Regions from separate parts of the uncultured Alteromonas sp. genome, predicted to be linked through region 4. Evidence: predicted binding sites of a transcription regulator. Region 4 holds the regulator's gene; each other region holds the start of a gene.
The links. The regulator sigma-54, encoded in region 4, starts transcription at its own class of promoters, with help from an activator protein. The targets are predictions, from matches to a motif close to GTTGGCACGNNNNTNGNNT.

Region 1 (2,209 bases), on a different contig from region 4:
ACGGGGTAAACATTTCTGTCTCCGCTTGGTCCGACACCTACGGTAAAAACGATGACCTTGTTGTAGATGCGAAGTTAGAAAAAATCTCTGACTACTATGGGTACGGTGTAACAAATGATGATTGGGAAACTTACTATAACCCTGATCACGCTATAGACAATGTAAATAAAGTAAACGGTAACGTCACAGACTTCGATTTCGTTTTGTTGTCATTCGACCAGGCCGTTTCAGTAACAGGCGCAAGCTTTTCCTGGCTATACAGCAACAGCGACTCACAAGTATCTGTGGCCGCACTTGATTCCATTTCAGGTTTAACCTCAGGCAGTCAAACCTGGAGCGATATTGTTGCAGATGCACTGACAACTGCCTCTTATGATATAGAAAATTGTGACTATGTAGAACATAGGGCAGATTTCGATATTTCAGACACTTCCCAGTATTGGTTAATCGGTGCTTATAATACAGTTTTTGAAAATATCGGAGGTTATATTGGAAATGATGCCTTTAAGCTTTCATCAGTTGGATTTTCTGTAGCAAATGATAGTCCACCGGCCCCCTCAGCTGAAGTGAGTGAGCCAACCACGTTAGGCTTATTGCTCGCAGGTGTTTTTCTTGTTGCTTGGCGTAGAAAACAGCTTTGAATGGCGCTTACGTAAGAAGTGCTACTTTAGTTTAAAACTGACAGGTATTACCTGTCAGTTTTTTTTACTACCATTAAAACAACATCATAAAATTACAACAAAATCAACAATATAATAAATGGCACACTAAATGCTTACTAATTATCATTATGGTGAATATTAGTGGTAATGAAACATATGAAAGGCTTAACAAGTTTTGCGTTTAGCGTAGCTGTATTATTGACCGGAAACGTTCTGGCTGATGATAGTCTCAGTGAAGCAACCTATTCTCTTTTTGAAAATGGAATTACTCAAACTTTAACTCCATCTGCCTCACATGGTTCTTTGATTAACATTGACGGAACAGATGTTTATGTCGGTATTACAGCATGGTCGGACACAGGGAACTTAAGCAGTTCTTCGTCTAAAGATACAAAATTAGACCAAGGCGACATCAAAGGCTGGAGCTCTTACGGCAACGTCGGTTATGGCATCTTGAATGGCGATTATTCGTGGGGTGGAGATAGTCATTCGGCTGATAATTACAATGATGACGGTAAAGATGATTTCGATATGTTTTTACTGAGTTTTAGTGAAGACGTGACTCTTCAGGGATCATCATTTTCTTGGGTAAATGGAAATAATGGAACCAAAGAGGTGACTGTTGCGGGGTTAAGTGACATTAATTCGTTTAGCGATAGCGTAGAGTCAACATGGGCTAGTGTTTCAAGTTCTATTGTTGCGGGTACACTCGGTCACTTTGGTATAGGCAGTAGAGACAGTTCAACAAATTTGTATGAATCTAAATTTACGACGTTAACGAATTCTGCAAAATACTGGTTAGTCGGTGCATATAATACTGTTTTTGATGATAGTTCAAGCACTTATCACGGAGTAGGCTTTAAGCTTTCTTCACTTGACCTAGCGATTCAAAAATCTACAACGCCTCCACCGGCTCCAACACCGGTTAGCGAGCCAGGTGCACTTGCGCTGATGAGTATAGGACTTGGCCTTTTAGCTTACCGCCGTAAGCGTCGCGTTTAATTGTTTTAATACGCAGGGAAAACACGTATCTTTATAAGGTGGCTTAGGCCACCTTTTTTTATGCTATTTTTAAGCTTGTAGCTGGGTAATATTTTAAGGTAATTATGGATTTGGTTAATAATAAAAAAGGTTTTTTCAAGCGAGCACTTGTCACGGCTATCGCGACCTCAATTTTTGCTTTCAATAGTTTCGCAACAACTTCTGAAGATTATGAAAAAGCACTCTCAGCTTTTAACGAGACAGCTTACGATGAAGCCTATATACACCTAAAAAACAGCTTACAAAAAGATCCCGAAAACCTTGCTGCAAAAATGTTGATGGGTGAAATTTTACTTATTAACGGTTATTTAAACGCAGCTGAATTGGAATTTGTAGAGGCGCTAGAAATGGGCGCCGATATAAATTTATTGGCTGAGTTGCTGGGCAACACTTGGCTGTTCATGAACAAGTATCAAAGCATCGTCGATTTCACCGATGTGGACAAGTTATCTGGTGACGCTGAGCGGGAGTGGTTACTGATAAGAGCTACCGCGTGCGTTCGATTA
Region 2 (2,209 bases), on a different contig from region 4:
TATCAACAATATCTGGGCTTTCTATTTTCCGCCTATGTGCTTCAGCCGCTCTTAAGCCTTCCTCAGCAATTTCTTCTTGCTCTCTTCGATTAAAAAATTGCGAGGCACTGGCCCGTGGAGACAAGTTTAAACTGCCAGCTTTCTGGTTTCTTGTCGAGGCGTTGATAGTAGCTTGGGTATTGGAAATCGTAGGCGCGGGTGCTTCAGGCAAGGGGGTTTCAGTTGAGTTATTTTCTGTAATTGTGCTTTCTGTATTTGGTGCAGTCTTGTCTTGTTTTGCTTCTGTGGGTTTTGCTTCTGCGGGTTTAGCTTCTACTGGCTTAGTCTCTACCGCTTTTATTTGCTCGGCAGTGTCAGTCACTTTTGCTTTGGGGCTTTCTGGTACGTTAGGCTCAACAACGGGAGGGATAACTTCTACCGGTTCAGGTGCCTCTGTAATGGTTTTTTCTACGCTAACGTGGGGGTAATACAAGGTTGCACTAATGGGGGCAGGCTTGTGTGCTGGTTTTACACCGCTTTCAAACGTAGTAAAGAAAATCACTATTACTAACCCAATTAGGTGTAAAAGGGTTGAGATAAGTAGGCCTTTTGCGAGTTTACCCTTCTTGCTCGCATGAAAAACCTGCGCACGTTCAGGCACATACTCAGGCTCTATAATAGGTGTGATAATTGTCATACCTAGTAACTGACCCGCATCATTACTAATTAGTTCCATCCTAATTTCATCGCTATTTTCAGTTAATTTAACTCACTGCGCTCTAAAGTTGGGCATTGATGGCGCTATGCACCAGTCTGGTGCGATAAATGTAAACAAAATGCATCACGTTTTAGTTAACTTATTGTTTTTATTCGTTAATTATTTGTGGCACATCTCTTGGTTTACTTCCCTGTACAAGACACGAAATGTGCAAAACAACCATTAAAAAAACTGGAGCAACTCATGAAACTAGTCACAGCTATCATCAAGCCGTTCAAGCTAGATGATGTTCGTGAAGCCATTTCAGAAATCGGAATTGACGGTCTAACCGTTACCGAAGTGAAAGGTTTCGGACGTCAAAAAGGCCACACTGAACTTTACCGCGGCGCGGAATATCAAGTGGATTTCTTACCTAAAGTCAAACTGGAAATTGCCGTTCAGGACGACCAGGTAGATCGCTTGGTAGAAGCCATCGTTGGCGCAGCCAAGACTGGCAAGATTGGTGACGGTAAGGTATTTGTTTACGACCTTGAACAAGCCGTACGTATTCGAACTGGCGAGTCAGACACAGACGCGTTGTAAGCCACAACGATTAATTTGCGGAGAAAAGCATAATGGAAATTACATTTGAACTCGGGTATGCACTAGATACCTTTTACTTCTTAATCTGCGGTGCACTAGTTATGTGGATGGCGGCAGGTTTCGCCATGCTAGAAGCTGGTTTGGTACGCGCTAAAAACACGACAGAAATTCTAACTAAAAATATCGCGTTATTTGCCATTGCTAGCACCATGTATATGATTTGCGGTTACGGCATCATGTATGGTGGCGGCGAGTGGAGCCCGTTCCTTGGTGGAATTATGGGTGACGGCGCAACAGGTGTTGCTGAAGATGCGGCAACGTATGCACCTTCTGCTGATTTCTTCTTCCAAGTAGTATTCGTTGCAACGGCAATGTCTATTGTTTCTGGTGCAGTGGCTGAGCGTATGAAGCTTTGGGCTTTCTTAGCATTCGCTGTTGTGATGACTGGTTTCATCTATCCAATGGAAGGTGCTTGGACGTGGGGCGGTGAAGCTGTATTTGGCATGTACACCCTTGGTGACCTTGGTTTCTCTGACTTTGCAGGTTCTGGTATTGTTCACATGGCAGGTGCTGCTGCAGCGTTAGCTGGTGTATTAGTACTAGGTGCTCGTAAAGGCAAATATACTGCTGACGGTAAAGTTAACGCTATTCCAGGTGCTAACCTTCCACTTGCTACGCTAGGTACATTCATTTTATGGATGGGTTGGTTTGGCTTTAACGGTGGTTCAGTACTTGCTACTGCTACAGTTGAAAGTGCAAACGCGGTTGCGATTGTATTTATGAATACTAACGCCGCAGCAGCTGGTGGTTGTATTGCAGCGCTTATCTTAGCACGCATTCTGTTCGGCAAAGCTGACCTAACTATGGCCCTTAACGGTGCACTAGCTGGTTTGGTGGCAATTACTGCAGAGCCTTCAACGCCTACTCCAC
Region 3 (2,209 bases), on a different contig from region 4:
CGTTCAAGTCCCCAGCTACTATTATAGGCCCGTCCTTTTTAGCTATTTCATGGCCTACCATAGTGAGTTCGACATCTCTGGGCCTAGCCGTTTTGTTCTCTGTGGGGCTGGGTGGCTTCGGATGAAGAAAGTAAAGTGTCACATCTTGTCCGTCCATATCAATGGTAACAAGCATGGAGGGCACGTCATCTTCTACTAAGTAGTTGAGTTTGGCGGTTTTCAATGGGTATTTACTGTAAAGGTGCATACCATACAAATTTTCCAAAGGGCAATGCTGCTGGTGAGGATGAGTTTCGTTTAACGCAGATAGGGCTATTTCCCAGCGCTTGTTAGATTCAAGAGTAACGACGAAGTCTGGATTGGTGTCACGTACATGCTTTAATAACTTTTCGTAATCTTCATTGGGCATAAAGACATTGCTCGATAGGATACTAATGCTCTCACCCGCATCTTGAGAAGATGCCTTAACCACTTCCTTTTTGTAAAACAAAGTATAAGGCATTATCCAAATAGCTTGGTAAATCGCGCAGGCCATTAAACTAATATAAAGGAATGCGGTAATAAGCGTGTTGAATCCAGAGAGCTCCGATGGATACATAACGCCTCGGGCAATTATTACTATCACCATTAAACCTAGTAATTGAAGCCGTGGAAATTCCCATACCCTCACTAGCCAATGTTTCGACGGTAGTGATGGCGCTAATGTGACAGCAATAAGAAATATCGCCATGGTGTTCAGTAAAATATTCATTGTCGTTCCTGACTAAGTTGTTTTTTGCTTTGCTGTCTTGCTTGCGAACTCTTTAAACAAGACAAACTCGGCTATTGCTCGATTAATAATAAGTATATTGGTTAACGAATATTCAATTTTCGTTCCGGTTGAGCAAGATGTAAGTAAAAAATGCGCATAGGTCGAAAAGTTTGCAGAGATGTTAACAAGTGATAATTAAAGTGAAAGTGAAGTAAATTGTTATAAATCAGTCGGTTGCTGCGTTGGCTCGAGTTTCGCATTAGCTATTGGGAGTTTCAACAAAGGAGAACTGTTATGAAACGTACATTACTTTCTATACTTGTAGCGACCTCGATGACAACTGCAGCTTTTGCTGGTGACATGGAGACAGATAACAAATGGGAAAAAGGCGCTAAGGATGCGTGGATAGACGGCAAAGCCGAAGCAACACTACTATTCAACGGCAACCTTGATTCATTCGATATCAATACAGACGTAAACAACGGTAACGTTGTTCTGACAGGTAAGGTAGATCATTCAGTTGATAAGAAATTAGCAGAAGAGTTAGTTTCAAATATCGACGGTGTTATGTCAGTAGACAACCAGCTTTCTATTATTGAAGAGAAAGACATGGATAAAATGGCAAGCGACATGTCGGATGACGCTGAATCAGAATATGATGAGCAAACGGGCACGCTTACTGATGCCAAAATTGCTACTGTTATTAAAACTCGCCTATTAATGGATAGCGACATCTCTGGTTTCGATATTGATGTAGATGTTGAAGCCGGTAACGTTACACTAACGGGTAACGTAGACTCAGACGCCGAGCGTCAACTTGCTGTCGAAATAGCGAAAAATGCTTCAGATGTAAAAAATGTTGAAGATAATTTGCAAGTTATTACTGAAACAGCCATGAAACACTAAGCAGTTATTAGTAAGATGAAAGGGGCCAATCGGCCCCTTTTTTAATGTCTATCAAACCCTAGAATTCCATAATAACGCGATATATCGAGTAGTAAAGTGACATTTGCGCTTATTTCAACATGCCGTTTTTTCGCAGCAACATGTAGTATTTTCCCATCCAGTTTACAACTTTTGTCTTACAACCTTTGACGAATTTTCTTTCTAACCCTTGATGCGTATACTCTTCGCGGTAATCAGGTAGCGTTAAGAAATTTGGAACACAATGTGCAATACAAGTTGTAATTAAGTGTTTAAGTTACAACGTGCAGTAGTCATTTAGAACCAACGCGTTCTTACATGGATAATAGCAAGTTAGTATAAAAGGAAGTGAATGATGAAAGTATTAAATTGGTTAGTTTCAGGTGTGTTGATTTCACTGCTTATTGTGCTTGCAGGCGTGTTAACAAACAACATGGCTTATGTGGGTAAAGCGAACGCAGATGATTCAGACAAATCCCACCATGCCTCTATCGTAAAAGTAGAACGCATACTTGCTCAGACCGAGTTCGATGT
Region 4 (2,209 bases):
GCTATCTTGCAAACCCGTAAAGGGTTAAGTTCATCAGAACAAGAACAAGAAGCCGATGCGCTACTTGATGAATTTAATATCAACCATATACGTAATAGTACGGGTATGAGTTTATCCGGTGGTGAACGCCGCCGAGTAGAAATCGCACGAGCATTAGCAGCCGATCCGCAATTTATTTTGCTTGATGAGCCATTTGCTGGTGTTGATCCTATATCGGTTAATGATATAAAGAAGATCATTCAACATCTTCGTGACAGAGGAATTGGAATCCTCATCACCGATCACAACGTAAGAGAAACACTGGATGTGTGTGAGAAAGCGTATATTGTGAGCCAAGGCGAACTCATCGCGCAAGGGACGGCAGAACAAGTTTTAAGTAATCAGAAAGTAAGGGATGTATACCTAGGAGAACAATTCAGGCTATAGTTACTGTAACCGAATTGTCATTTTCAGTTTTAAGCACGGGTATATTCACAACAAGAGTTTAAAAATAAGACGTAGATGAAACCATCTTTACAGCTAAAGTTCAGTCAACAACTTACCATGACACCGCAGTTGCAGCAGGCAATCAAGCTGCTGCAGTTGTCTACGCTCGACCTGCAACAAGAGATTCAGGAAGCACTTGACTCAAACCCTCTTTTAGAAGTTGAAGAAGGCGGTGATGACCACCCTGTTGAGAAAAACAACATGGACGGCGACGACCCTTCTGTAGAAGCTGCTCCTACTGCTTCTAGCGATTCATTAGAAGCTGGTGACGCGCTTGAAAAGAACGATCTTCCCGACGAGTTGCCAATCGACAGCACATGGGATGAGTATTACTCGGCCTCTTCTGCCCCCGCTCCTGGCCCATCGAATAATGATGACGACCAATTGTTTCAGGGTGAAACCACCGACAATATTCAAGACCATTTGCTTTGGCAGATGCGCTTAACCCCGTTTTCAGATACAGACCGCGCCATTGCTACCGCCATTATCGACTCAATTGATGAATCTGGTTACCTTAACGTACCCATTGAACAGATTTTAGAATCGGTAAACTCTGACGATGTTGAAGAGTTGGTAGAAATGGACGAAGTTGAATGTGTACTAAAACGTATTCAAATGTTCGACCCTATTGGTTCAGGTTCACGTACACCGCAAGAATGTTTGCTCGTGCAGCTTCGCCAGTTCTCAGACGATACGCCATGGCTTACCGAAGCCAGACAGCTTATTAATGAGTACTCAGACCTGCTGAGCAGCAAAGATTACCGTACGTTAATGCGCAAGAGTCGTTTGAAAGAAGATCAACTTCGTGAAGCCATGCGCTTATTGCAAACGTTGAATCCTCGTCCTGGCAGTGCATTAATTACCAAAGAACCCGAATACGTTATTCCTGATGTTTCGGTAAACAAAAAGAATGGCCGTTGGGTGGTGGAACTTAACCCCGATAGCCTGCCTAAATTAAGCGTAAATCAACAATACGCTGCCATGAGCCGACGCTCTAAAAATAGCAGCGATTCGCAATTTATTCGCTCGCATATGCAAGAAGCCAAGTGGTTTATAAAAAGCCTTGAGTCAAGAAACGACACCTTGATGAAAGTAGCAAACTGTATTGTGCAGCAACAAATGGGCTTTTTCGAGCACGGCCCAGAAATGATGAAACCAATGGTGCTAAATGATGTCGCAGAAATGGTAGATATGCATGAATCCACCATTTCACGAGTCACCACGCAAAAGTATATGCATACCCCTCGTGGCATTTTCGAGTTGAAATATTTCTTCTCTAGCCATGTAGCAACGGAATCTGGTGGTGAGTGTTCATCTACCGCTATTCGCGCACTAATTAAAAAGCTTGTGGCAGCGGAAACGCCCAGCAAGCCATTAAGCGATAGCAAGATTGCTCAATTGTTGGCCGAAAAAGGCATTAAAGTAGCCCGGCGAACAATAGCAAAATACCGGGAATCGTTATCGATTCCGCCGTCAAACCAACGCAAAAGCCTTATTTAAAGGCCTTGATAATTTAAGGAAGACGAAATATGCAAATCAACCTTACCGGTCATCATGTCGAAATTACTGATTCTTTGCGTAGCTATGTCGATACTAAGTTCAGCAAACTAGAGCGTCACTTTGATCACATATCTAATGTGCATGTCATCCTGAACGTCGAAAAACTCAATCAAAAAGCCGAAGCCACCATGCACCTTAGCGGCGCAGAAGTGTTTGCTTCATC

Region 1: a site for sigma-54 is predicted at 759-777, ahead of xdp1 (exosortase-dependent surface protein XDP1). Genes of this name have one in related genera too.
Region 2: a site for sigma-54 is predicted at 862-880, ahead of glnK (P-II family nitrogen regulator). Genes of this name have one in related genera too.
Region 3: a site for sigma-54 is predicted at 993-1,011, ahead of AAC006_RS13775 (BON domain-containing protein). Genes of this name have one in related genera too.

Annotation. Positions count from the first base shown of each region.
Region 1 is NZ_CAXBMP010000031.1:1,934-4,142, forward strand. Features, by position in the region: gene xdp1 (exosortase-dependent surface protein XDP1) at 1-641, shown strand, start outside; gene xdp1 (exosortase-dependent surface protein XDP1) at 810-1,664, shown strand; gene prsT (XrtA/PEP-CTERM system TPR-repeat protein PrsT) at 1,769-2,209, shown strand, end outside.
Region 2 is NZ_CAXBMP010000005.1:142,464-144,672, reverse strand. Features, by position in the region: gene AAC006_RS06110 (hypothetical protein) at 1-715, opposite strand, end outside; gene glnK (P-II family nitrogen regulator) at 941-1,279, shown strand; gene AAC006_RS06100 (ammonium transporter) at 1,312-2,209, shown strand, end outside.
Region 3 is NZ_CAXBMP010000017.1:89,783-91,991, reverse strand. Features, by position in the region: gene AAC006_RS13780 (endonuclease/exonuclease/phosphatase family protein) at 1-751, opposite strand, end outside; gene AAC006_RS13775 (BON domain-containing protein) at 1,046-1,657, shown strand; gene AAC006_RS13770 (hypothetical protein) at 2,028-2,209, shown strand, end outside.
Region 4 is NZ_CAXBMP010000003.1:187,789-189,997, reverse strand. Features, by position in the region: gene lptB (LPS export ABC transporter ATP-binding protein) at 1-426, shown strand, start outside; gene AAC006_RS03915 (RNA polymerase factor sigma-54) at 502-1,986, shown strand; gene hpf (ribosome hibernation promoting factor) at 2,016-2,209, shown strand, end outside.